One region of the Pseudomonas cistanchae genome, then DNA from elsewhere that is predicted to be linked to it. Evidence: predicted binding sites of a transcription regulator. Region 1 holds the regulator's gene; each other region holds the start of a gene.
What was found. Region 1 encodes sigma-54, which starts transcription at its own class of promoters, with help from an activator protein. Its sites were predicted from a motif close to ANTGGCATNNANNTTGCTNT; they were not measured.
Positions count from the first base shown of each region.

Region 2: a site for sigma-54 is predicted at 1,819-1,838, ahead of glnK (P-II family nitrogen regulator). Genes of this name have one in related genera too.
Region 3: a site for sigma-54 is predicted at 2,960-2,979, ahead of ACX0MV_RS08375 (CmpA/NrtA family ABC transporter substrate-binding protein). Genes of this name have one in related genera too.
Region 4: a site for sigma-54 is predicted at 2,360-2,379, ahead of glnA (glutamate--ammonia ligase). Genes of this name have one in related genera too.

Region 1 covers NZ_JBTLWN010000001.1:1,095,811-1,101,052, reverse strand. Annotated here, with positions in the region: gene lptA (lipopolysaccharide transport periplasmic protein LptA) at 1-305, shown strand, start outside; gene lptB (LPS export ABC transporter ATP-binding protein) at 308-1,033, shown strand; gene ACX0MV_RS04995 (RNA polymerase factor sigma-54) at 1,169-2,686, shown strand; gene hpf (ribosome hibernation-promoting factor, HPF/YfiA family) at 2,874-3,182, shown strand; gene ptsN (PTS IIA-like nitrogen regulatory protein PtsN) at 3,198-3,671, shown strand; gene rapZ (RNase adapter RapZ) at 3,674-4,531, shown strand; gene ACX0MV_RS04975 (HPr family phosphocarrier protein) at 4,544-4,816, shown strand; gene pmbA (metalloprotease PmbA) at 4,854-5,242, opposite strand, start outside.
Region 2 covers NZ_JBTLWN010000006.1:47,066-52,307, reverse strand. Annotated here, with positions in the region: gene ACX0MV_RS16555 (ammonium transporter) at 1-1,252, opposite strand, end outside; gene glnK (P-II family nitrogen regulator) at 1,287-1,625, opposite strand; gene ACX0MV_RS16545 (accessory factor UbiK family protein) at 2,030-2,299, shown strand; gene ACX0MV_RS16540 (YifB family Mg chelatase-like AAA ATPase) at 2,332-3,828, shown strand; gene ACX0MV_RS16535 (LysR substrate-binding domain-containing protein) at 3,964-4,890, opposite strand; gene ACX0MV_RS16530 (NorM family multidrug efflux MATE transporter) at 5,028-5,242, shown strand, end outside.
Region 3 covers NZ_JBTLWN010000002.1:319,507-324,748, reverse strand. Annotated here, with positions in the region: gene ACX0MV_RS08385 (ABC transporter ATP-binding protein) at 1-634, opposite strand, end outside; gene ntrB (nitrate ABC transporter permease) at 660-1,511, opposite strand; gene ACX0MV_RS08375 (CmpA/NrtA family ABC transporter substrate-binding protein) at 1,526-2,809, opposite strand; gene ACX0MV_RS08370 (transcriptional regulator) at 3,243-3,557, opposite strand; gene ACX0MV_RS08365 (hypothetical protein) at 3,744-4,136, shown strand; gene alaC (alanine transaminase) at 4,189-5,242, opposite strand, start outside.
Region 4 covers NZ_JBTLWN010000001.1:589,852-595,093, forward strand. Annotated here, with positions in the region: gene ACX0MV_RS02735 (DUF4124 domain-containing protein) at 1-488, opposite strand, end outside; gene glnA (glutamate--ammonia ligase) at 859-2,265, opposite strand; gene thiI (tRNA uracil 4-sulfurtransferase ThiI) at 2,594-4,048, shown strand; gene typA (translational GTPase TypA) at 4,210-5,242, shown strand, end outside.

The sequences.
Region 1 (5,242 bases):
AGGTATTCACCTCGGTCGGCAAACCGGCCTATTACGAGCAGAAGCCCTCCGCCGACAAGCAGATCGTCAAAGCCTATGGCCTGACCATCCAATATTTCGCGGCCAATGAGCGCATCGTGTTGATTGACCAGGCCAAGGTAATCCAGGAAGGCAACACCTTCGAAGGCGAGAAGATCGTCTACGACACCCAGCGCCAGATCGTCAATGCCGGGCGAGCGACAGGCACCAACCTGACCACGCCACGGCCACGGATCGACATGGTGATCCAGCCGAAAAACAAACCCGCCGAACAGCAGGCGCAGTAACAATGGCCACTTTGAAAGCCCAGCACCTGGCTAAAAGCTACAAGGGCCGTCAGGTCGTTCGTGATGTGAGCCTAAGCATCGACAGCGGGCAGATCGTTGGCCTGCTCGGGCCCAACGGTGCGGGCAAAACCACCTGCTTCTACATGATCGTCGGCCTGGTACAGGCCGATCAGGGTCGCGTGCTGATCGACGACCTGGATGTCAGCCACAAGCCGATGCATGGCCGTGCCCGTGCCGGAATCGGCTATCTGCCGCAGGAGGCTTCGATTTTTCGCAAGCTCAGCGTGGCCGACAACATCATGGCGATTCTCGAAACGCGCAAGGAGCTGAACGGCGCGGAACGTCGCAAAGAGCTCGAAGGCTTGCTGCAGGAATTCCATATCAGCCATATCCGCGACAACCTCGGCATGAGCCTGTCCGGTGGTGAGCGCCGCCGCGTGGAAATTGCGCGCGCCCTAGCGACCGCACCCAAGTTCATCCTGCTGGATGAACCCTTCGCTGGCGTCGATCCTATCTCCGTGGGCGACATCAAGCAGATCATCCATCACCTCAAGGCGAAGGGCATCGGCGTGTTGATCACCGACCACAACGTCCGTGAGACCCTGGATATCTGCGAAACCGCCTATATTGTGAACGACGGCCAGTTGATCGCAGAAGGCAATGCCGAGGCCATCCTGGCCAACCAAACGGTCAAGGAAGTTTACCTGGGGCATGAATTCCGCCTGTGACGGGCGCTTTTCTTAGCCGAATCACAGCTAGCGCTAGGCAAATGCCTTAGGGTCAGGCATATAATTTGCTTCCTTGAGGCGCCACGGCGCCGCTGTAGTGGATTGCGCACAGACGCCGGTAAATTAAGGTCTGCAATGAAACCATCGCTAGTCCTGAGAATGGGCCAGCAGCTGACGATGACCCCGCAGCTGCAACAGGCCATCCGCCTACTTCAACTGTCGACCCTGGATCTGCAGCAAGAGATTCAGGAAGCGTTGGAGTCGAACCCGATGCTCGAACGCCAGGAAGAAGGCGACGACTTCGACAATTCGGACCCCATGGCCGATGGTGCCGAAAGCAATTTGGCACCAGCCGAACAGCCGCAGGAAACCCTCTATCAGGAAACCAGCTACCAGGAAACCACACAAACCGTGGACAACCTGGAAGAAGGCGACTGGAACGAACGCATTCCCAACGAGCTTCCAGTCGACACCGCCTGGGAAGACGTCTATCAAACCAGCGCCAGCAGCCTGCCGAGCAGCAGCGATGATGACGACTGGGACTTCACCACCCGTACCTCCGCGGGCGAGAGCCTGCAAAGCCATTTGCTCTGGCAACTCAACCTGGCACCCATGTCCGACAAGGACCGCTTGATCGCAGTGACGCTAATCGACTGCATCAACGATCAGGGCTACCTGGAGGAGACGCTTGATGAGGTCGTCGAAGCCTTCGACCCTGAGCTGGACATCGAGCTGGACGAAGTGCAAGCTGTGCTGCACCGCATTCAACAGTTCGAGCCGGCCGGCGTAGCCGCCCGCGACCTCAGTGAATGCCTGCTGCTGCAGTTACGCCAACTTTCGCTCAAAACGCCCTGGCTGAGCGAAGCGCAGCGCCTGGCAAGCGACTATCTGGACTTGCTCGGCAACCGCGATTACAGCCAGCTGATGCGGCGAATGAAGCTCAAGGAAGACGAGCTGCGCCAGGTTATCGAACTGATTCAGAGCCTCAACCCACGTCCCGGCTCGCAGATCGAGTCAAGCGAGCCCGAGTATGTGGTGCCTGACGTCATCGTGCGCAAGCACAACGATCGCTGGCTGGTGGAGCTGAACCAGGAAGCCATGCCACGCCTACGCGTCAATGCGCAGTACGCCGGGTTCGTGAAGCGTGCTGACTCCAGCGCCGACAACACCTTCATGCGTAACCAGCTGCAGGAAGCCCGCTGGTTCATCAAGAGCCTGCAGAGCCGCAACGAGACCCTGATGAAGGTCGCCACCCAGATCGTCGAGCATCAGCGCGGCTTTCTCGATTATGGCGACGAAGCAATGAAGCCACTGGTGCTGCACGATATCGCCGAAGCGGTGGGCATGCACGAGTCGACCATTTCCCGGGTAACCACCCAGAAGTTCATGCACACCCCACGTGGCATCTACGAGCTGAAGTACTTCTTCTCCAGCCACGTCAGCACCTCCGAGGGCGGTGAATGCTCGTCCACCGCGATCCGCGCAATCATCAAAAAATTGGTCGCCGCGGAAAATGCAAAAAAGCCGTTGAGTGACAGCAAGATCGCTGGTTTACTGGAAGCACAAGGCATTCAAGTAGCTCGCCGCACTGTTGCGAAATACCGTGAATCCCTCGGTATAGCGCCCTCCAGTGAACGCAAGCGACTGATGTAAGGTGGCTCGACGCGGAAGACTGACACATGCTGGATATTCCGTATTCAGTTTTGCGTTACTGGCAACTCCACGGTATCGACTGGCTGATCTGCAACGCCGGATGCCTGACCAGAGTCTTTCTCGTCCCAGTGTTCCAGTGGCAGGCTGTTAGCCTGTCTCTTACACACGGCAACAAGGAGAAAGTGGTATGCAAGTCAACATCAGTGGACACCAGCTGGATGTGACCGACGCCCTGCGCGACTATATCGACGAAAAACTCACTCGATTGGAGCGCCACTTCGACAAAATCACCAATGTGCAAGTCATCATGGAGGTCGAGAAGCTCAAGCAGAAAATCGAAGCGACCCTACACATTGCAGGCGGCGAAATCGTCGCTAATGCTGAACATGACGACATGTACGCGGCCATTGATCTACTGGCTGACAAACTCGACCGACAACTCATCAAGCACAAGGAAAAGCAGCTCGACCGTCAGCAGGGTGCAATGGCCCGCTGACATCGCCTATCTCCTATGATTCGACTTGAAAATATCCTGACCCCCGGCCGCTCTCTCGTGAGCGTGCCGGGCGGCAGCAAAAAACGTGTTCTCGAACAGATTGCCAACCTCGTGGCGCGCGAGCTGCCCGACCTTGATGGCCAAGACATCTTCGAAAGCCTGATTGCCCGCGAAAAACTCGGCTCGACCGGGTTCGGCAATGGCATCGCCATCCCGCACTGCCGGCTGCCTGGTTGCACGGCGCCCATCAGCGCTGTTCTGCGCCTGGACGCAGCGGTAGATTTTGACGCGATCGACGGCGCCCCGGTGGATTTGCTGTTTGTGCTGCTGGTTCCCGAGGCCGCCACCGATGAGCACCTCGAGTTGCTGCGACAGATCGCCAGCATGCTTGATCGCAGCGACGTGCGCGAACGCTTGCGCGAAGCGCCCGACAGCCAGGCCTTGTATCAGGTCGTGGTGGATATACAAAGCCAACTCAATCGAGCCTAACCATGCGCCTTATCATCGTCAGCGGTCGCTCCGGCTCAGGCAAAAGCACCGCCCTCGATGTACTTGAGGACAACGGTTTCTATTGCATCGACAACCTGCCAGCGGGCTTGCTGCCGGATCTAGCCGAGCGCACGCTGGTGCACACCGAGCTGCTGCACCCGCAGGTTGCGGTCTCTATCGACGCACGCAACCTGCCCAGCCAGCTCAAGCGCTTCCCTGAACTCCTCGAGGAAGTGCGCGCCCGCCACATCAAGTGCGACGTGATTTACCTGGATGCCGATGAAGAAACGCTGCTCAAGCGCTTCTCGGAAACGCGCCGGCGTCACCCGCTGACCAATGAAAGCCGCTCGTTGGCCGAAGCGATTGCCGATGAAAGCCTGTTGCTCGGACCCATCATCGACCTGGCCGACCTGAAGATCGACACCACGCACCTCAACCTCTATCAGTTGCGTGACAGCCTGAAACTGCGCCTGCTCAACCAGCCGGAGCCGGGCACCGCGTTTCTGGTCGAGTCCTTCGGCTTCAAGCGCGGCATGCCGGTGGACGCGGACCTTGTGTTCGATGTGCGCTGCCTGCCTAACCCATACTGGAAGCCGGATTTGCGCGACTACTCAGGCCTCGACCAGCCAGTGGTGGAATACCTTTCCGCCCAGGCGGATGTCGAAGAGATGTATCAGGACATCTTCGCCTATCTGACCAAGTGGTTACCGCGCTTCGCCGCCAGCAATCGTGCCTATGTCACGATTGCGATAGGCTGCACCGGCGGGCACCACCGCTCCGTGTACCTGGCCAGTCGCTTGGGTGAAGCCCTGAAACCCATTTTGAAGAACGTTCAGGTTCGCCACCGCGACCTGAGTTAAGGAACTGCCGCAATGCCGTGCTGCGAAATCACCATCATCAACAAACTGGGCTTGCACGCACGTGCCGCAGCCAAGTTTGTCGGCGTTGCCGCGCAGTACCCCTGTCAGGTCAAGATTGGCCGCTGCGAAGCAAGCCTGGTGGACGGCAAGAGCATCATGGCGGTCATGATGCTCGCGGCCGGCAAAGGCACACCCATCCACCTCAACACTGAAGGCGAGCAGGATGAGCAGGCGCTGCAAGCCTTGATCGAGCTGATCAACAACTATTTCGACGAAGGCGAGTAGCCGCCACGCCTGTCACGCGGCGGCTAAGCCCCCCGGTTCAGCTGCCCGCGACCGTCATTTTCTCGATCATCACCGAGCCCGTACGGACGTTGCTGCGCAGTTCAAGATCGCTTCCCACCGCAACGATCTGCCGGAACATGTCACGCAGGTTGCCGGCGATGGTCACCTCCTGCACGGGAAACTGGATCTCGCCGTTCTCCACCCAGAAGCCGCCTGCACCGCGCGAATAATCACCAGTAACCATGTTCAGGCCATGGCCCATCAGCTCGGTGACCAACAGCCCGCGGCCCATGCGCTTGATCAGCGCCTGACGGTCTTCGTTACCGTGACTGACGAACAGGTTGTGAACACCGCCGGCATTGGCGGTGCTCGGCATCCCCAGCTTGCGACCTGAATAGGTGCCGAGAATGTAGGACACCAACTTGC
Region 2 (5,242 bases), on a different contig from region 1:
CGCTGACGCGCAGGCCCATTACTAGATCGATCACTTTCAGAATCACGAAGGTCACCACTGCGGTGTACACCGCGGTGAAGGCCACCCCTTCGAACTGGATCCACAGCTGCGCCGGAATGTCTTCCACCGTGCCGAAGCCACCCAAGGCCGGTGCGGCGAATGCCCCGGTGAGAATGGCGCCGACAATGCCGCCCACGGCGTGCACGCCGAACACGTCAAGGGAATCGTCATAACCCAGCTTGCGTTTCAGGCTGGTGGCGCAGAAGAAGCAGATCGCCCCACTCGCCAGACCAATCGCCAGCGCGCCCATCGGGCCCGCCGTACCAGACGCCGGAGTGATCGCCACCAGGCCTGCCACAGCGCCCGAGACAATGCCCAGCACGCTTGGTTTGCGGTGGGTGATCCACTCGGCGAACATCCAGCTCAGTGCCGCCGTGGCAGTGGCAATCTGGGTGACCAGCATGGCCATGCCGGCGCTGCCGTTGGCGGCCAGCGCAGAACCTGCGTTGAAGCCGAACCAGCCCACCCAAAGCATGCTGGCGCCGATCAGGGTGTAGCCGAGGTTGTGCGGCGGCATGGCGGTCGTTGGAAAGCCCTTGCGCTTGCCCAGCACCAGACAGGCCACCAGGCCGGCGATACCGGCATTGATGTGCACCACGGTGCCGCCCGCGAAATCGAGCACGCCCCAGTCCCACATCAGCGCCCCGTCGCCGCTCCACACCATGTGCGCGATAGGGGCGTAAACGAGGGTGAACCAGACCGCCATGAAGATCAGCATGGCCGAAAACTTCATGCGCTCGGCAAAGGCGCCGACGATCAGGACAGGTGTAATGATGGCGAAGGTCATCTGGAAGGTGATGAACACGCTTTCCGGAATGCCGGCCACCAGGCTGTCCAGGGTCAGGCCGCTGAGAAAGGCCTTGGAGAACCCACCGACGAAGGAGTTGAGATTGACCACACCCTGTTCCATGCCGGTGGTGTCAAAGGCCAGGCTGTAACCGTAAAGCACCCACAGCACGCTGGTCAGACCGGTGATAGCGAAGCACTGCATCAGCACCGACAGGACGTTCTTGGAACGCACCATACCGGCGTAGAACAGCGCCAGGCCGGGAATGGTCATAAACAGCACCAGCACGGTCGCAACCAGCATCCAAGCCGTGTCGCCACTGTTCAAAACTGCCTCGTCGGCCATGGCAAAGCCAGGAACGAGAGACAAAAGGGCTCCTAGCCCTGCGATTTTTCGCAGAGTCATGGGGGTTACTCCTGGGGCGTGGGGTTAGCTGGGCTTAGATTGCGTCGGTATCGGTTTCACCGGTACGGATTCGAATCGCCTGTTCCAGATTGACGACGAAAATCTTGCCGTCACCGATCTTGCCGGTGTTGGCGGCCTTGGTGATGGCCTCGATCACGCGGTCCAGTTGATCATCAGCGATGGCCACGTCGATCTTCACTTTTGGCAAGAAATCGACCACGTATTCGGCACCGCGATACAGCTCGGTGTGGCCTTTTTGCCGACCGAAGCCTTTCACTTCAGTCACGGTAATGCCCTGCACGCCGATCTCCGACAGTGACTCACGGACGTCGTCCAGCTTGAACGGTTTGATGATGGCAGTGACTAGTTTCATGAAACTTCTCCCGTGTAAGGTGGACTTGCCCCAGGAATTGCGAACCCGGCCCAAGTCTAAGCGCAGTGTCTGGCTTTTGTAATGCATCGGCCGACCTAACCGGGCGACACCGATACCCACCAACCGCTCTCGACGAAACGCTCCCGTTTCGCCTACGCACCGGAACCGCGTTGGTGCTTGCGTCATGAGCGACTAAGCAGAAAGCTTGCCAAGACCCATAAAAGCGATCCTTTTCAGGGTTTTAAGCGAACTTATCGACCGTGTTCAGTAAATTCGACCTGACCGTGCGCACCACAATGGCGCGCACTCCCTTAGCACTGCGCGCGAAAACCGTGCAAGGCGAGCCCCAAAGTGCCCCGCAAGCTGCGTGCTACACTGCGGCTCGTTTTATCTGGAAACTCATCATGTTGCCGCCCAAAGCCCTGTTCGACGCCCTCAGCTCCCACGCTTCGCGCCTTTTCAACGGTGAAACACCGTTGCCGCGCGCCGAGTTCGAAGCGCAATTCAAAGCCCTGCTGCAAAGCGGTTTCAGCAAGCTCGATCTGGTCAGCCGGGAAGAGTTCGACAGCCAGATGGCCGTCCTTGCCCGCACCCGCGCGCGCCTTGAGGCGCTGGAAGCCAAGGTCGCCGAAATGGAAGCCCGTAGCGCAGAGTCGACCCCGCCCGCCGAGTAACAGCGTGCGGCAGACGATCAAGGAGTGATCGAATGTCCCTGGCCATAGTTCACAGCCGCGCCCAAGTCGGCGTCGAAGCCCCCGCAGTCACCGTCGAGGCCCATCTGGCCAACGGCTTGCCTTCCCTGGCCCTGGTCGGCCTGCCGGAAACGGCGGTCAAGGAAAGCAAGGACCGCGTGCGCAGCGCCATCCTCAACTGCGCCTTCGATTTTCCGCCGCGGCGGATTACTCTCAATCTCGCGCCGGCGGATTTGCCGAAGGACGGCGGCCGCTTCGACCTGGCGATCGCTCTGGGGATTCTCGCCGCCAGCGGCCAAGTGCTCGCAGCTGCTCTGAAACCCCTCGAATGCCTGGGCGAGCTGGCGCTATCAGGCGAAGTGCGCCCAGTGCAAGGCGTGTTGCCCGCGGCCCTGGCCGCTCGCGCCGCCGGACGCACCTTAGTGGTGCCTCAAGCCAACGCCGAGGAAGCGAGCCTGGCCTCGGGGCTGACCGTCATCGCCATCGGCCATCTGCTCGAACTGGCCGCGCACCTCAACGGCCATACGCCGATCGCGCCCTACCAGGCCAAAGGCCTGTTGCGCCAGACACTGCCCTACCCCGATCTTGCCGAAGTACAGGGCCAGGTCGCCGCCAAGCGCGCCCTGCTGGTCGCAGCGGCGGGCTCGCACAACCTGCTGTTCACTGGCCCACCTGGTACCGGCAAAACCCTGTTGGCCAGCCGTCTACCCGGTTTGTTGCCGCCACTGGAGGAACAGGAAGCGCTTGAAGTCGCGGCCATTCATTCGGTGGCAAGCCATGCGCCGCTCGAGGCCTGGCCGCAAAGGCCGTTCAGAAATCCGCACCACAGCGCTTCCGGCCCGGCCCTGGTCGGCGGCGGCAGTCGCCCGCAGCCTGGCGAAATCACCCTGGCTCATCAGGGCGTTTTGTTTTTGGACGAGCTGCCCGAGTTCGATCGCAAGGTGCTGGAGGTTCTGCGCGAGCCGCTGGAAAGCGGCCAGATCGTCATCGCCAGGGCGCGCGACAAGGTGCGCTTCCCCGCGCGCTTTCAGTTGGTGGCAGCGATGAACCCCTGCCCCTGCGGCTTTCTCGCCGACCCAAGCGGGCGCTGCCGCTGCACCGCGGAGCAGATTCAGCGCTATCGCGGCAAACTCTCCGGGCCGCTGCTCGACCGTATCGACCTGCATGTCACGGTGGCGCGCGAGGTAACTGCGCTGCATGTACCGGCCAGCGATGGCGCCGACACGGCCAGCAGCGCAGCTCTGGTAGCCCAGGCTCGCCAGCGCCAGGTCCGCCGCCAGGGTATCGCCAATGCCTTTCTCGATCTGCCCGGCCTGCGCCAGCACTGCCACCTGCATGCCGCTGACCAGAGCTGGCTGGAAAGCGCCTGCGAGCGCCTCGGCCTTTCGCTGCGCGCGGCCCACCGAATACTCAAGGTAGCGCGCACCCTGGCCGACCTAGAGCAGGTCGACCAGATCGCCCGCGCCCACCTGGCTGAAGCCTTGCAGTACCGCGGTAACCCGCAGAGCTGACAACACGCCACTCAGGTCACGCGCTGAGCTGCCGACACTTGCCGCCGTGACCTACTGTAGGGTGCGCGCCGTGCGCACCGCTGAAAACCGGGGCCTGGTGCGCACGGCGCACCCTACGAACCTGAAACGCGCCGCTCAGATCACGCGTTGAACCGCCGGTAACTGCATCGCCGCGACCTCGGCAACCAGATAATCGCGCAGCCGCTGGTAGCGTTCCTGGCCGCGCCGGGCCTTGGGCCAGACCAGGTAATAGCTGCAGCCGCTGGGCACCGCGCTCGGCCAGGGCAGGCCAAGGCGACCCTGGGCGACGTCCTCGGCCACTAATACCAGGTCGCCAATCGACACGCCGTAACCACGGGCGGCGGCGACCATGCCCAGTTCCAGCGTGTCGAACACCTGCCCGCCTTTCAGCGGCACCTGTTCGGCCAGCCCCATGGCCTGCAGCCACTGACGCCAGTCGCGGCGGTCAGGTGTCGGATGCACCAGCTCGGCGCCCTGCAAGCGTGCCAGGTCCCATGGCCCGGCATGGGCCGCTTCGGGCGCGCACACCGGGATCAACCATTCACCGAACAGCTCGACGCTGCCCCAGTCGTCCGGAAACCCGCCGCTGCTCAACAACACCGCGCAGTCGAAGGGCTCGTGGAGGAAGTCCACCTTGTCCACGTCCATCCAGGCGCTGGTCAGCTGCACTTCTATGTCCGGGTGCAGCAGACGAAAGCGCGACAGGCGGGCCAGCAGCCAGCGCATGGTCAGGGTCGAGGGTGCTTTCAGGCGAAGAATCGCATCGTCGGCGCGCAGGGTGGTGCAGGCCCGCTCCAGCGCATCGAAGCCGTCACGCAAACCGGGCAACAGCATGCGCGCCGGCTCGGTGAGTTGCAGAGCACGTCCGCGGCGCTCGAATAGCCGACAGGCAAAGTGATCTTCCAGCGTGCGCACGTGCCGGCTGACCGCACTCTGGGTGATCGCCAGTTCTTCGGCCGCGCGGGTGAAGGAGCTGTGTCGGGCTGCGGCCTCGAACGCCCGTAATGCGTACAACGGCGGTAGCCGGCGATTCTTGCTCATGAGCCGCACCCATGAGTATTAATCACGTATTGCATCGATTTTTTCCCTTTGTGGCGACGTGCCCATCTCTTGAGAATGGCTACATTCTCAGCCTGCCGGCAAATCCTGGGCAAGCCTTTCAGTGAGCCATACTCATCATGAGCGATACCCTGCACAGCGAACTGCGCGCCATTCTGCGCCTGGCCGGCCCGTTGATCGCCGCACAACTGGCCCATGTGGTGATGGTATTCACCGATACGGTGATGATGGGCCTGCTCGGGCCTGAAGCGTTAGCCGGCGGCGGCCTCGGCGCGGCCAGTTATTCCTTCGTATCGATCTTCTGCGTCGGGGTAATTGCCGCGGTCGGCAATCT
Region 3 (5,242 bases), on a different contig from region 1:
TCATTACGATGCGGTCGGACAGCAGCACCGCCTCATCCACATCATGGGTGACCATCACCACCGTGCTGTGGGTTTCGCCGACGATGCGCAGCAGTTCGTCCTGCAGGTGTGCGCGGGTGAGGGCATCCAGCGCGCCGAAGGGTTCGTCCATCAGCAGCACCTTGGGCTGCATGGCCAGGGCACGGGCGATACCGACACGCTGTTTCATGCCGCCGGAGATTTCATTGGGATGCTTGTAGGTGGCGTGGCTCAGGCCAACCATGGCCAGCGCCGCTTCGGTGCGCGCCTTGAGCTGGGCCTTGCTCTCCTTGCTAGCGAAGACCTTTTCCACCGCCAGGTAGACGTTGCCGTAGCAGGTCATCCAGGGCAGCAGGCTATGGTTCTGGAACACCACACCGCGCTCCGGGCCGGGGCCGTCGATTTCGCGGCCGTTGCAAATCAGGCCGCCTTCGCTGGCCTCGAGCAGGCCGGCGATCAGGTTGAGCACGGTGGATTTACCGCAGCCCGAGTGGCCGATCAGGGTGACGAACTCACCCTTGGCAATGCTCAGGTTGACGTCGGTAAGGGCCTGAAAGCGGCCTTTCTTGGTGTCAAAGTGCTTGCCGACCTGGGTCAGCTCCACGAATTTATCCATGTTGCGGCTCCTTAGCTGGCCTGCTTTAACTGGCGTAGTCGAAACGTTTGGCCAGCAGCAACAGCAGTTGCTCCAAAGCCAGGCCGACCAGGCCGACGATGATGATGGCGATCAGAATGTGTTCGACGTTGAGGTTGTTCCACTCATCCCACACCCAGAAGCCCAGGCCCGTGCCGCCGGTGAGCATCTCGGCGGCAACGATCACCAGCCAGGCCACGCCAATAGCCAGGCGGATGCCGGTCATCAGGTGTGGCAAAACGGCAGGGAACAGGATGCGCGTGAGCACCTTGAACTCTGACAGCTTGAGCACCCGCGCCACGTTCAGGTAATCCTGCGGCACGCTGGCCACGCCGGCGGCGGTGTTGAGGATGATCGGCCAGATCGAGCTGATAAAGATCACCCAGATCGAGGCAGGGCCAGCGGCTTCGAACACCAGCAGGCCGATGGGCAGCCAGGCCAGCGGCGACACTGGACGCAGCAGGCTGATGATCGGCGAGAGCATGCCGGCCAAAAAGGCGAAGCGGCCGATGGCAAAGCCCAGCGGAATACCCACCAGCGCCGCCAAACCAAAGCCGATACCGACGCGGCCCAGCGAATGCAGGATGTTCCAGCCAATGCCCATGTCATTCGGGCCGTTGTCATAGAACGGGTTGGCAAACAGCTCCAGCGCCGCCGCCCAGGTACTGACCGGGCCAGGCAGGCCCTCGCTCTTGGTCGCAATCAGCGCCCACACGCCGATAAACAGCACGATGCCAAGCAATGGCGGCACAACCGCCTTGAGCAGGCTGGTCAGCGCCGCCACGCCTGGCAGAACCAGGCGTGGCGCTTTACTGATCGGCGCAGACAACGGCAATGGGGTTTTCAGTGGTGCGTTCATCACGAACCTCCCAATCAGGCTTTAATCGCAAAGGAGTTGGCGTAGGCAGCCGGGTCGGAGCCATTCCAGACGTTGCCGTCGATCAGCGTGCTGCTGCGCAACGAGCTGGCCGGCACGGGGATGTTCAGCGCACTGGCGGCTTCCTTGTACAGCGCAACCTGGTTGACCCCGGCGGCGACGGCGGCGTAGTTCGGGTCTTCCTTGATCAGGCCCCACCGCTTGAACTGGGTCATAAACCACATGCCGTCGGAGTGATATGGGAAGTTCACCGTGCCGTTCTTGCAGAAGGCCATGGCGTGGTCGTCCTTCCAGCTGTTGCCCAGGCCGTCCTCGTATTGGCTGAGGAAGCGCGGCTCGATCACCTTGACCGGCGCATTGACGTAGGCCTTGCCGGAAATCAGCTTGGCCGTGCTTTTGCGGTTTTCCTCGCTGGCTTCGATAAACTGGCTGGCTTCCAGCACGGCCATGATCAGCGCGCGGGCCGCGTTGGGGTATTGCTCGATAAAGGCGCGAGTGGTGCCGAGCACTTTTTCCGGGTGATCGGGCCAGATCTGCTGGCTGGTCACGGCGGTGAAGCCGATCTTGTCGGCAATCGCCCGCGCGCCCCAGGGCTCGCCGACGCAGAAACCGTCCATATTGCCAACGCGCATGTTGGCGACCATTTGCGGTGGCGGCACGACGATGGTTTTCACATCGCTCATCGGGTTGATGCCCAGGCTCGCCAGCCAGTAATACAGCCACATGGCGTGGGTGCCGGTGGGGAAGGTCTGGGCGAAGGTCAGCGGGTTGCCGCCTTTTTTCACATGCTCGGCCAGTTGCGCACCGTTGGTGACGCCGGCTTCCTTGAGCTGCTTGGAGAGGGTGATGGCCTGGCCGTTCTGGTTCAGGCCCATCAGTACGGCCATATCCTTCTGCGGCCCGGCGATACCCAACTGCGCGCCGTACATCATGCCGTACAGCACGTGGGCGGCATCTAGCTCACCGGTATTCAGTTTGTCACGCACGCCGGCCCATGAAGCTTCCTTGCTCGGGGTGATGGTCAGGCCATATTTCTCGCCAAAGCCCTGGGTAGCGGCAACCACCACCGAGGCGCAATCGGTCAAAGGGATAAAGCCGATCTTCAATGCAGCTTTTTCCGGAGCGTCGGAACCGGCTGCCCAGGCCACGCTGCGCAGCGAGGCGGGCGCACTGAGGCCAAGGGCGGCGACACCGCCGACAGTGCCGGCGACGGCAATCGAGGTTTTCAGGAAATGACGGCGGCTGTGCAGGCTCGGGTTTGTCGAATCACGATCAGTCATAAAAGGCTGTCCTTTTTTCGCCGTATGGCACGGCTGAAATAAAAAACGGCGCACGCCAGAGCCACCTTTGCAGGAGGTCTGACGGACGCCGTTGTCCGTGATCCGCGGCTCACCGCCGTTGGTGGGCTGCGCAGGAATCTTGATCAGGTGATTGCAAGGGCCTTGCCATTTTTCTGTGGCAACAGCGCCGCGGCTGGTTTTCCACACTGCCAATGAACGCGCCACGAGCGCGGCAGCAGAGGAATATCCAGCTGGATCAGCGGGTTAACGGGATAGCGACGCGGGCATTGATCGCGGCGAGGCGTGCATGGTGATCGGCCCTGTCACGCGCAATGGCTCTATTGCTGAGCCATTGCTGTGCACCCTTGGCGCTGGCTGTGCGCTTTTGGGTCGAGGTGATAGCGCAGACGAACTGCGACGGGCGAAGGGGTGATCAGTACGCCGGCCTTGCCTGGGCTTCCTCGACGAAGTCCTTGAGCCAGCGCAGTACCTGAACCGCATCCCAGCGCGTTGGATCGAACATGGCGTATGCCAGCCCCTGATAGCCGACCACATCCAGCTGCTTGTGATAACCGGCACGCTGTAACAGCGCCTCTATCTCGGCAAAGCAGGTATTGAAATGAACCCGCGAGAAGGGCGTCTTGGCTTCGGTGACTATGCCTTCCAGGTACAGCTCTTCGACGGTAACGCGGACCTTTTCCACGGACATGCGGTTCACCGAGTGTTTCAACTGCAGTACGTCCAGCATCGTCTATCCCCTTTTTTCCGGTGTGGATCAACGGCCGCGCCAATCGGTGCGGCCAGTGAATTGGCATGGGATAAGGGTAATCGAAAAACACTGTACAAATAAACAGTATTCGATAATAGTATCGCCATTGGCCTTTTCCAAAGCTTTCGAATCACGTTTGCTTTTGCGCATACAGGAGCGATACCAATGCAACAGATACTGATGACAGTTGTGCTAGTGGCGTTGCTGAGTGGCTGCAGTCAACCGGCAATCGAACAACCGAAAGCCAATGGCACCTTTCTGGTAATCGAAAACAGCCAGGCGTGGGCGGTACTGGTGTCCGACGGCAAGCGCGTCGAGGAGCGGGGCACGGTGGTCGATGTGATCAAATTGGCCAGCGAGCATTCGGCCATAGCCGCAAGCTACGTGATTGAAACCCCCAATTGTGGCCGGGTGCAGTGGCTGACCGAGCGAGTGGATGCTGCCGATGGGGCAACCACGTTGATGTCGCTGCATAACAATCAGCACCTTGACGATGCGGGTTGCGTGATCGGCGATGGCCTCAGCCAGGTATGGACGGTGCTGGATTATTCGGGCTGAGTCATTAGCGCTTACCGACGCGGTGGCGCCGCGTCGGTAACTGTTGGGCCTGTCAGTCGTCGCTTGCCTTGCGCGGCTTGCTCGGTGCGGGCGCTTTGACCAAACCGTCAGCGCGGAACATGGTCTTGATCCCGCGGAGTGCCTGACGGATGCGGTCCTGGTTTTCGATCAATGCAAAGCGTACGTGGTCGTCGCCATAGTCACCGAAACCAATACCGGGGGACACGCAGACCTTGGCCTCCAGCAGCAGCTTCTTGGCGAATTCCAGCGAGCCGAGTTGGGCATAGTGCTCGGGAATCTTCGCCCAGACATACATCGAGGCTTTGGGGTTTTCGACCATCCAGCCCAGCTCGTGCAGGCCCTTGACCAGCAGATTGCGGCGCTGGCGGTATTGCTCGGCGATATCGCGCACGCATTGCTGGTCCCCTTCGAGCGCGGCAATTGCCGCCACCTGCAGCGGGGTGAAGGTGCCGTAATCGTGGTAGCTCTTGATCCGCGCCAGGGCGCTGACCAGCTCCTTGTTGCCGACCATGAAGCCGATGCGCCAGCCGGCCATGTTGTAGCTCTTCGACAGGGTGAAGAACTCCACGGCAATGTCCTTGGCGCCCGGTACCTGCATGATCGACGGGGCTTTCCAGCCGTCGTAGACGATGTCGGCGTAGGCCAGGTCGTGAATCACCAGCACGTCGTATTGCTTGGCCAGCGCTACCACACGCTCGAAGAAGTCCAGCTCCACGCACTGCGCAGTGGGGTTTGAGGGGAAACCGAGAATCATCATCTTCGGCTTAGGGATCGACTCGCGAATCGCCCGCTCCAGCTCGGCGAAGAAGTCGACGCCAGGAATCAGCGGCACCGAACGCACCTGAGCGCCGGCGATCACCGCGCCATAGATATGAATCGGGTAGCTGGGGTTGGGCACCAGCACGGTGTCGCCATGGTCAAGGGTCGCCAGCATCAGGTGCGCCAGGCCTTCCTTGGAACCGATGGTGACGATGGCTTCGCTTTCCGGGTCGATCTCGACCTCGTAGCGGTCCTTGTACCAGCGCGAAATGGCGCGGCGCAGACGCGGGATGCCGCGGGAGGTGGAATAGCCGTGGGTGTCTTCG
Region 4 (5,242 bases), 510 kb from region 1:
ACGGTGAAGGTCTCGGTGGCGCTTTGCTGGATCGAGCGCTCGCCGCTCAACACCTCGACCGCCAGGCTGTGTTCGCCACGGTCGAGATTGACCAGTTGCAGCTGGGTGACATTGCTCGGTTGGCCATAGGGCTTGCCGTCGAGCAATAGGCGCAGACGATGGGCGCTGGCCAGGCGCGGCTGGATTTCGACGCCGACGGTAAAGGTACCGTTGTTCGCGCGTAGCGCCTCGTCGTCGGGAATGTTGGTCAGTCGCAGTACCTGGTAAGGCGGGGTCGTCTCGTCCGGCGCCTCGCTGCTTGTCGGCGCCGGGCTGGGTACCTGCATTTCGACAGTATTGGTTTGCGGCAGCTCGACGCTTTGCGCATCGGTGCCTTCCGGTGGCTGGTTGGTGAAGACGGTGTTGCCGTTGGCATCGGTGTATTTATAGATCTGCGCCGCCGCAGGGATCGCGAGGCTCAGCAGCAGGCAGGTGAGTAACAGGCGCATGGCCAATCTCCCGAGAATTGTGCCGTTAAGACTTGCACCGGCGGGCCTTTCTGGCAAGGGTGCTGATGTTGCTGCGTGGATTGGTGCACCAAACCGGGGTGACAGCGTCAGGTGGTTAGCCTCGGGCAAGCATGACACTGCTTGCAGCGGGCGCAATCGGTAGGGTGCGCTGTGCGCACCAGGCGTCTGTGGCGGCACCGGTGTTGGTGTTGATGTGGTGTTCATGTCGATGCGCACGGCCTGGGAGGCGCCCTGCGTACTCTGCGAATTAGTCCTGCAGCTGGGCGCCAATGCCTGAGCGCAACAGGGTGCGGCGACATAGCCAATATAAAAGGCCACCCGAAGGTGGCCTTTTATGCTGCTTACTGGCTTAGACGCTGTAGTACAGCTCGTATTCCAGTGGGTGTACGAAGGTACGGACCTTGATTTCTTCTTCGCTCTTCAGCTCGATGTAAGCATCGATGAAGTCGTCGGAGAACACGCCGCCCTTGGTCAGGAACGCGCGGCCCTTGTCCAGCTCTTCCAGGGCTTCTTTCAGGCTGCCGCACACTTGCGGGATCAGCTTGCCTTCTTCTGGCGGCAGGTCGTACAGGTTCTTGTCGGCAGCATCGCCGGGGTGGATCTTGTTCTGGATGCCGTCAATGCCGGCCATCAACAGCGCTGCGAAGGCCAGGTACGGGTTGGCAGCCGGATCCGGGAAGCGTGCTTCGATACGGCGGGCTTTCGGGCTGGAAACGTACGGAATACGGATCGAAGCCGAACGGTTGCGTGCCGAGTAGGCCAGCATCACTGGCGCTTCGAAACCTGGGACCAGACGCTTGTAGGAGTTGGTCGACGGGTTGGTGAAGCCGTTCAGTGCCTTGCCGTGCTTGATGATGCCGCCGATGAAGTACAGGGCGGTATCCGACAGGCCGGCATAGCCTTCGCCAGCGAAGGTGTTCTTGCCATCTTTGGAGATGGACATGTGCACGTGCATGCCCGAACCGTTGTCGCCGTACAGCGGCTTCGGCATAAAGGTCGCGGTTTTGCCGTAGGCATCGGCCACGTTGTGCACGCAATACTTCAGGGTCTGAACTTCGTCAGCCTTGGCAACCAGGGTGTTGAACTTCACACCGATTTCGTTCTGGCCAGCAGTCGCCACTTCGTGGTGATGCACTTCGATAACCAGGCCCATGTCTTCCATGGCGTTACACATGGCAGTACGGATTTCATGATCATGGTCGAATGGCGGAACCGGGAAGTAGCCACCTTTGACGCCCGGACGATGGCCCTTGTTGCCGCCCTCGACGTCCTGATCAGACATCCAGGAGCCTTGCTCGGAGTAGATCTTGAACATCGAACCAGAGATGTCGGATTTGAACTTCACTTCGTCGAAGATGAAGAACTCAGGCTCCGGGCCCACGAATACGGTGTCGCCAATGCCGGTCGACTTGAGGAATTCCTCAGCGCGGGCCGCGATGGAGCGCGGGTCGCGGTCGTAGCCCTGCATGGTGCTTGGCTCGATGATGTTGCAGACCAGAATCAGGGTCGGCTCTTCGGTGAACGGGTCCAGCACGGCGGTATCGTCAACCGGCATCAGGATCATGTCGGAGGCTTCGATGCCTTTCCAGCCATGAATGGAGGAGCCGTCGAACATCTTGCCGTGTTCGAAGAAGTCTTCGTCCAGAGCGTCACGGGCCGGCATGGTCACGTGATGCTGTTTGCCCTTGGTATCAGTGAAGCGCAGGTCAACCCACTTCACGTCGTGTTCTTTGATCAATTGAATCGACTTCGACATGCTGTCCTCCAGGTGGATGAGGCTCGAATGGTGAGCCCTCAATAATGCGGTGCAGCCCGGCGGCATAGTCCTCCAGGGCAACCTGCCTCACAAGAGAGCAAATTGCATGCCAGTGCCCCGCAATGGGGAAGCTGGCTGCAGCGCAGGGCTGGCGCGGGCCTGCTATGGGTCAGCAATAAATATTTGCACCATATTGGGTCGAGATATTTTCCTTGCGCACCAAAATGGGTCTCTCGTTCTGTGGTTGAGTATTTTTGATCAAAGCTTGAGCAATTTCCGCTATAATCCGCGCCCCTGTTTTTTGGCTGTCCTGGCGCCCCCTGTTTTCATGAAACTGATCGTTAAAGTCTTCCCGGAAATCACCATCAAAAGTCGGCCGGTGCGTAAGCACTTTATCCGGCAGCTGGCGAAGAACGTTCGTTCGGTTTTGCGTGAGTTCGATCCGCAGCTGCAGGTCAGCGGCGTGTGGGACAACCTTGAGGTCGAAACCCAGGTCAGCGAAGCGAAAACCCTCCAGGCGATGATCGAGCGCCTCAGCTGCACGCCAGGCATCACCCATTTCCTTCAGGTCGATGAATACCCGCTGGGCGATTTCGATGACGTGCTGGAGAAGTGCAAGCTGCATTTCGCCGATCAATTGCCCGGCAAGATCTTCGCCGTACGCTGCAAGCGTGCCGGCAAACACAGCTTCAGTTCCATGGATATCGAACGCTATGTCGGCAGCCAGCTGCGCCAGCAGTGCGGCGCGGCCGGCATCTCGCTGAAAGACCCGGACGTTGTGGTGCGCATGGAAATCCGCGACCAGCGCCTGTTCGTCATTCATCATCAGCACGAAGGCCTGGGCGGTTATCCACTCGGCTCGCTAGAGCAGACCCTGGTGTTGATGTCCGGCGGCTTCGATTCCACGGTTGCCGCCTATCAGATGATGCGCCGCGGCCTGGTCACCCACTTCTGCTTCTTTAATCTAGGCGGCCGCGCCCATGAGCTGGGGGTGATGGAAGTGGCGCATTACCTCTGGCAGAAGTTCGGCAGTTCCCAGCGCGTATTGTTTATCAGTGTGCCGTTCGAGGAAGTGCTCGGCGAGATTCTCGGCAAGGTCGACAACAGCCAGATGGGCGTGATCCTCAAGCGCATGATGCTGCGCGCCTCGACGCGTATGGCCGAGCAATTGCAGATCAATGCCCTGGTGACCGGCGAGGCGATTTCCCAGGTGTCGAGCCAGACCTTGCCGAACCTGTCGGTGATCGACTCGGCCACCGATATGCTGGTGCTACGCCCGCTGATCGCCAGCCACAAGCAGGACATCATCAATACGGCCACCCAGATCGGCACTGCGGAATTCGCCAAGCACATGCCGGAATACTGCGGGGTGATTTCGGTCAACCCGACCACCAAGGCCAAGAAGGACCGAATTGAGCATGAGGAGCGCCAGTTCGACATGGCCATCCTTGAGCGCGCGTTGGAGCGGGCGACCTTGCTGCCAATCGACAAGGTGATCGACGAACTGGGCAAGGACGTCAAGGTCGAAGAGCTCAGCGAGGCGCTCGCCAGCCATGTGGTGATCGATATCCGTCACCCCGACAGCGCCGAGGAGGAGCCCCTGCAGCTGCCCGGCGTCGAGGTGCAAGCGTTGCCGTTCTATGCCCTGAACAGCCGCTTCAAAGAGTTGGATGCCACCCGCCAATACCTGCTGTATTGCGACAAAGGCGTCATGAGTCGTCTGCATGCCCACCATTTGCTCAGCGAGGGGTATGCCAATGTGCGCGTTTATCGTCCGACATAAGACGCCCGGGTTGAATGGCGGCAGTATCCGCCATCGCCCTCCCGACCCACAGGCGGCGTAAGAGCCACCGCGCTGGTGCGCCGCCTGGCCGAATTCGCATTTAGTTAATATCCGCCGCCTAGACTAAGCGGCACACCGAATCCTCTGATCGAGATACACACGTGATCGAAAATCTACGCAACATCGCCATCATTGCCCACGTTGACCATGGTAAGACCACCCTGGTAGACAAACTCCTGCGCCAGTCCGGCACCCTTGAGCGCAACGAGCTCAACGATGAGCGCGTGATGGACAGCAACGACCAGGAAAAAGAGCGCGGCATTACCATTCTCGCGAAGAACACCGCGATCAACTGGAACGGCTACCACATCAACATCGTCGACACCCCCGGCCACGCCGACTTCGGCGGTGAAGTTGAGCGCGTGATGTCGATGGTTGACTCCGTACTGCTGCTGGTCGACGCCCAAGACGGCCCGATGCCGCAAACCCGCTTCGTGACCAAGAAGGCCTTCGAAGCCGGCCTGCGTCCGATCGTGGTGATCAACAAGGTCGACCGTCCGGGCGCGCGTCCAGACTGGGTTCTGGACCAGATCTTCGACCTGTTCGACAACCTCGGTGCTACCGAAGAACAGCTGGACTTCAAAGTCGTCTACGCCTCGGCCCTGAACGGCATTGCCGGTCTTGACCACACCGAGATGGCCGAAGACATGACCCCGCTGTACCAGTCCATCGTGGACAACGTGCCGTCCCCTAAGGTTGATATCGACGGTCCGTTCCAGATGCAAATTTCCGCACTGGACTACAACAGCTTCCTCGGCATCATCGGCGTTGGCCGTATCGCCCGTGGTCGCGTCAAGCCGAACACCCCGGTGGTCGCCATCGACGCCGAAGGCAAGAAGCGCAATGGTCGGATCCTCAAGCTGATGGGTCACCACGGCCTGCACCGCATCGACGTTGAAGAAGCCACCGCCGGTGACATCGTCTGCGTCAGTGGCATGGACCAGCTGTTCATCTCCGACACCCTGTGCGACATCAACCATGTCGAAGCGATGAAGCCGCTGACCGTCGACGAGCCGACCGTATCCATGACCTTCCAGGTCAACGATTCGCCGTTCTGTGGTAAGGAAGGCAAGTTCGTCACCAGCCGCAACATCAAGGAGCGTCTGGACAAGGAGCTGCTGTACAACGTGGCCC